Regions from separate parts of the Bacillus sp. SRI_025 genome, predicted to be linked through region 2. Evidence: riboswitches for the same ligand, from Rfam matches in the RefSeq annotation. Region 2 holds a riboswitch; the other holds the start of a gene.
What was found. A riboswitch is a leader RNA that binds a small molecule or an ion and turns the genes downstream of it on or off. The one in region 2 is predicted to bind thiamine pyrophosphate.
Positions count from the first base shown of each region.

Region 1: linked by a shared signal. The riboswitch ahead of thiC (phosphomethylpyrimidine synthase ThiC) and the one ahead of tenA (thiaminase II) in region 2 are both predicted to bind thiamine pyrophosphate.

Region 1 is NZ_JBYEGB010000002.1:338,669-341,840, forward strand. Features, by position in the region: gene AC20OE_RS06585 (YhcN/YlaJ family sporulation lipoprotein) at 1-391, shown strand, start outside; gene AC20OE_RS06590 (LysE family transporter) at 437-1,069, opposite strand; TPP riboswitch at 1,305-1,413, shown strand; gene thiC (phosphomethylpyrimidine synthase ThiC) at 1,540-3,172, shown strand, end outside.
Region 2 is NZ_JBYEGB010000003.1:242,091-245,262, reverse strand. Features, by position in the region: gene AC20OE_RS10975 (monovalent cation:proton antiporter family protein) at 1-1,333, shown strand, start outside; TPP riboswitch at 1,393-1,502, shown strand; gene tenA (thiaminase II) at 1,581-2,291, shown strand; gene tenI (thiazole tautomerase TenI) at 2,266-2,883, shown strand; gene thiO (glycine oxidase ThiO) at 2,867-3,172, shown strand, end outside.

The DNA of each region.
Region 1 (3,172 bases), on a different contig from region 2:
TCGCACCCGTCCTCAAGCCGATGATCGAATGCCTCTTGCAGGTGGAGATGGACGCTACAGTCATGGAGATATGAACTATCATAACCAAATGTCGTTCTCAGGCTACGATAAACAAGAGAACATCCAGCGTTCAAGAAAAATTGCCAACCGCGTCAATAAAATGAATCACGTGGCAGACTCTCAAGTCATGGTGACGGATGAGAATGTGTATATTGCCATTAAATCAGATGGCCGCCTGACGTCAGAAGGCGTATCACAAGTAGAAGAAGCAGCGACTCGTTATGCGGATGGAAGAGCAGTCCAAGTCATGAAAGATGAAGGTGCATTCACACGCTTTAGAGATATGAGAAGAACGCAATTTGAAACAGGACAAACAGGCATGACCCGATAGTTTGACACAAAAAGGCTAAAGTTCATCACGAACTTTAGCCTTTTCTTAAAAATAAACCTTGATGCCTATATAAAATTCGTAAAAGAAATAACAGCCAAACCCTAATAATAAAATACCAGCAATAATGGATGTCCACTTGATCATCGTCCGATTCATCACTTTTCTTGTTAAGGATACAAGGGTGAGTAGACCAATGTCATGAAGGAGAATCCCTGCCAAAATACCGCCGGCAGCCAGCATAAATTCAGATGAATCTGTTTTTGTATAAGCATCTGCAAGTACAGCACCAAAAACAGAAACCCAGAACACAAGATTTCCAGGAGATACCGCCACAAGCAAGCCGTTTCGATATGTTTTCGCGAATGATTTATTGACCTTTTCTCCTGCTAAATGGATATCTTGATCCGCATTTTTAATGGAATCGTATGCGAGAATCATTAAAAATACAGCTCCGATCAGCCAGAGCGGGATTTGAACAAACGGCAAAGATAAAAACTGAGCAAATCCAGCATATAAAGCCAAGATGAGTAATAAGTCTATGGTCATACCGCCTGCTCCGACAGTTAAACCATGAAAAAATCCGTTTTTCAGTCCCTGTTTTGTCATTTCAACCGTGATTGCTCCAACAGGCAGAGCAATTGAGAATCCTACGACGATAAATGTGAGAAATGTTTGCAATCGACTAGAACTTCCTTTAAATAAATTGTATAAAAATTCTCCGTTTAGATTAATTATACATAATAGGAGAAAAGGATCAATGATTATTTCAGATTTGATTGAAATGAGAGAGATAGATGATGTATAGAAGACTGTATATCAACATGATCTATAACGCTTGTAGGGGAAAGGAACTATTTTCCTAAATCTTCTTTTCTTCATGATGTCTCTATGCTACACTGATGTGGAAATCAATAAAAGTGACTAGGGGTGCCCGTAAATGGGCTGAGAGAGAAGCTTAAACTTCTTAACCCTTTGGACCTGATCTGGCTCGTACCAGCGTGGGGAAGTTAAAGATGATGCATGTATCATATCAATGATATGCATGTTTATTTCTGACGACGAAACCAGGTTCTTTAAATAGAGCCTGGTTTTTTGCTGGTGCTGATTCCATCCTGTCCGGTGACAAGAAGAAAAGGAGAGAACAGCAAATGAAAGAAAAGAAAAGTGTCCCATCCAACCAATCATTGTTATCCAGCTTTGACGGCAGCCATAAGGTGTATGAGAAAGGATCAAGACCCGATATCTTAGTGCCAAAAAGAGAGATCACGCTCTCACATACTGTGACAGAGGCGGGCGACATAAAAAATGAACCAGTCCGTGTATACGATACGAGTGGACCGTACACCGATGAGAACGTTCATATTGACGTCACAAAGGGGTTAAAGCGTCTTAGGGCAGCATGGATTGAAGAAAGAGGAGATACAGAAAGCTATGAAGGGCGTCATGTAAGACCGGAGGATAATGGATACCGTTCAAGGGAGAAGGAGTCCATCCATTCTGTCCAAACTGATTTTCATCATAAGCCGCTCCGCGCGAAACAAGGTGCATGTGTGACGCAAATGCATTATGCCAAAAAAGGTATCATTACGCCTGAAATGGAGTTTATCGCAATTAGAGAAGAGCTAAGCCCTGAGTTCGTTAGAGAGGAAGTGGCGAGCGGAAGAGCCGTCATTCCTTCGAATATTAACCATCCAGAAAGTGAACCAATGATTATCGGAAGGAATTTTCATGTCAAAATCAATGCGAATATTGGCAATTCAGCTGTCACGTCATCCATTGATGAAGAGGTTGAAAAAATGACATGGGCGATCAGATGGGGGGCAGATACAATGATGGATCTGTCTACTGGAAAGGATATTCATACAACGAGAGAATGGATCATTCGGAATTGCCCAGTCCCAGTAGGAACCGTTCCCATCTATCAGGCCCTTGAAAAAGTGAATGGAGTCGCAGAAGATTTGACGTGGGATGTGTACAGGGACACATTAATTGAACAAGCGGAGCAAGGTGTAGACTATTTCACGATTCATGCTGGCGTGCTGTTAAGATATATTCCGCTCACTGTCGATCGGGTGACCGGAATTGTTTCAAGAGGCGGTGCAATTATGGCAAGATGGTGTCTTGCTCATCATCAAGAGAATTTCCTCTACACTCACTTCGAAGACATTTGTGAAATTATGAAAAAATATGATATCGCCTTTTCACTTGGAGATGGACTTAGACCAGGCTCGATTGCTGATGCCAATGATGAGGCGCAGTTTGCAGAGCTGGAAACGTTAGGTGAGTTAACAGAGATTGCTTGGAAACATGATGTGCAGGTAATGATTGAAGGGCCCGGACATGTCCCAATGGATAAAATCAAAGAGAATGTGGACAAGCAAATGGACATTTGCAAGGAAGCACCATTTTATACGTTAGGGCCTCTTACAACAGATATCGCACCTGGTTATGATCACATTACATCCGCGATCGGTGCGGCCATGATCGGCTGGTACGGAACAGCAATGCTGTGCTATGTAACGCCAAAAGAGCATTTAGGTCTGCCGAACAAAGAAGATGTGAGAGAAGGCGTGATCGCCTATAAAATTGCTGCACATGCTGCTGATCTAGCAAAAGGACATCCTGCGGCTCAAAAGCGCGATGATGCTTTATCGAAAGCGAGGTTTGAATTTAGGTGGCGGGACCAATTCAACCTGTCACTTGATCCAGAAAGAGCCTTGGCGTTCCATGATGAAACATTGCCTGCCGAAGGCGCTAAAACCGCTCACTTTTGCTCGATGT
Region 2 (3,172 bases):
TGCTGATTTGGTCACGATGATTTTACTTGCTGTGTTTTCCTCAATTTATGGAGATGGAACAGGGAACATGTGGCTTCTGCTCTTATTATTTGCTGCAGGCATTCTTCTTTATTTATTTGGCCGCGTATTTAAGACAAAGTCAATTTTTCAGTCGATGTCAAAAGGAACCGTGCAAATTGGGACAAGGGCAATCTTTACTCTCATTATAGTCTTAGTTGCCTTATCTGAATCACTCGGGGCTGAAAATATTCTTGGGGCGTTTTTAGCTGGCGTGCTTGTGTCCCTTCTTTCGCCAAATAAAGAGCTCGTTCAGCAGCTGGACTCATTTGGCTACGGATTTTTAATCCCGATCTTTTTTGTGATGGTCGGAGTGGATCTAAATATATGGGCACTGTTTAAGGACCCGACGATTATGATCATGATTCCGCTGCTGTTTATTGCGTTGCTTATAAGTAAGCTTATCCCAATTCTTTATTTGAAAAAATGGTATGACATGAATAAGGTCATCGGCTCAGGCTTTTTATTAACTTCAACATTATCTCTCGTCATTGCAGCTGCGACGATTGGTGAGCGGCTCGGTGTCATTGATCATAAAATGTCTGGAGCGCTGATTTTAGTTGCTGTGCTAACGAGTATTTTAACACCTGTTTGGTTTAAAGCGCTCTTTAAAAAAGAACAAGCGGCGAGCCATAAGAAGCGTGTGACCTTTATTGGTGCAAATCAGCTGACCTTACCTGTCACACTTGATTTGCATCATGATGAATATGACATTCGGATTTTGCATGTGTTTCAAGAAAATAAGGAAGCACTGCTGGCAGACTCTATCTTTGAAGTCGAATCAATTGAACAATACGACGATGAGACGCTGAGAAAGGCAGGCGTCGGCCAAGAGGATGTCCTTGTCGTCGCAACAGGCAGTGAGACAAAAAATAAGGAAATTGCTTTATTTGCAAAAGAAGAAGGTTCAAAACAAGTCATTGCAAGTGTCAACAAAGCTGAGGCAGAGCTGACATTGAAGGAAGCGGGCATTGATACGTTTTCTACTTTCCTTTCATCTAAAACGGTGCTAAGAGCTTTGATTGAAGCACCTGATGCGATTCGATTGCTAACAAATGAGGATTCTTCTTTGTATCAAATTCAAATGAACAATCATCGTTATCATAATGTCATGCTGAGAGAATTTCCTTTCACCGGTGATTTGGTATTTGTCCGGATTTTCAGAGGGGTAGACAGCTTAGTACCGCATGGAGATACGACACTTAGAAGCGGCGACCGTGTGCTTGTATCGGGCTCCCGGGAGTATGTAGCAGGACTAAGAGCCCAATTAGAATGACAATGAACCCTTGACCAATGAACAATTCCTGATTAAGATAGAGGTATAACATCATATATTTGATCCACTAGGGGAGTCCTTTAAAAGGGCTGAGATAAAAGTGTCGACTTTTAGACCCTCATTACCTGAACAGGTTCATACCTGCGTAGGGAAGTGGTGCGGTTTTTGACTATGCTTTTTACAAATTCCAAGCCACTTTCCACGCGGAAAGTGGCTTTTTTATATGGAAAAACAGGAGGAGAGGAACATGACGTTTTCAACAGAATGTAAAGAGGCTGCAGCAACGTGGTGGAATGGAAGCTTTACGCATCCTTTTGTCAAAGGGATTGGGGATGGCACACTTTCACTCGATCGTTTCACCTATTACGTGATGCAGGATTCGTATTATTTAACTCATTTTGCAAAGGTGCAGGCATATGGAGCGGCGATTAGTGAGGACTTACATACGACGGGCAGAATGGCGTATCATGCCCAGGGCACGTACGAAGCAGAGCTGTCGCTGCATAGGAAATTTACAGAGCTTCTGCAAATTTCTGATGAAGCCATTGAGAACTTTAAGCCTTCCCCGACTGCTTATGCGTATACCTCTCATATGTACCGGTCTGTAAAAAGCGGACGGTTTGAAGAGATTTTAGCCGCGTTATTACCGTGTTACTGGCTTTATTATGAGGTAGGTGAAAAGCTAAAACAAACAACACCTGACCATCCAATTTATCAAGAATGGATTTTGACATATGGAGGCGATTGGTTTAAGGAACTCGTTTTCGAACAGGTGAACCGCTTTGATGAACTAGCAGAAAAAGCACCAGAACATGTACGCGCCAATATGAAAGAAAATTTTGTGATTTCAAGCTATTACGAATATCACTTTTGGGAGATGGCGTATCAAAAAGAATTGTGGCAAACAGCATGCTTAGATGGGGTTGGTGCAAATGGAACTCCACGCAGTGACAAATGATTCGCTTCCTGCGGGTGAACTGATCAAACAAATAAAAGCCATTGCGTCTGAAGTGGATTTTATTCATATTCGGGAACGGTCTAAAACAGCAGGTGAGCTTGTTGATCTCGTGAAGAATCTCCTTTTAGAAGGTGTACCGAAAGAAAAGCTCGTGATCAATGACCGAGTAGACGTGGCGCTGCTAACCAATATTCACAGGGTGCATCTTCCGGGCCATAGCTTTTCGCCGAAAGAGCTGCGAAGAAAATTCCCTCACCTTCATGCAGGGGTGTCTGTCCATTCGATAGAAGAAGCGAAAGCAGCAGAGAAAAATGGAGCAGAGTATGTCATGTTTGGGCACGTATATGACACCTCTTGTAAACCAGGACTTCAGGCAAGAGGTGTACAGCTTGTGAAAGAACTGACTTCTGCACTAACAATTCCAGTGGTGGCCATCGGCGGGATGACCCCAGAACGAGTTCCAGAATTGAAACACGCTCATGTGAAAGGAATCGCTGTCATGTCTGGGATTTTTACTCATCATCAGCCGCGTATGATGGCACAAGCATTTTCTGAAAAGGTAAAGGAGAATCCTTATGAAAAAGCATTATGACGTTGCAATCATTGGTGGTGGAATCATAGGGATGTCAATCGCCTATCACCTTGCAAAAGCAGGAAAACAGGTGATCTTATTTGAAGCAAATGAGATAGGGAAGCAAACGACAAGTGCGGCTGCCGGGATGCTCGGTGCACATGCTGAAGGAGAGGGGCATGAGGATATTTTCTTTCAGGCAGGCAGAGCAAGCCAGGCATTATACGAAAAATTAAAGGTCGATCTTTTGCATGAATCAGGTATTGATATTCGGACTTCAGCAGGCGGCATCATGAAGGTCGCCTTTACT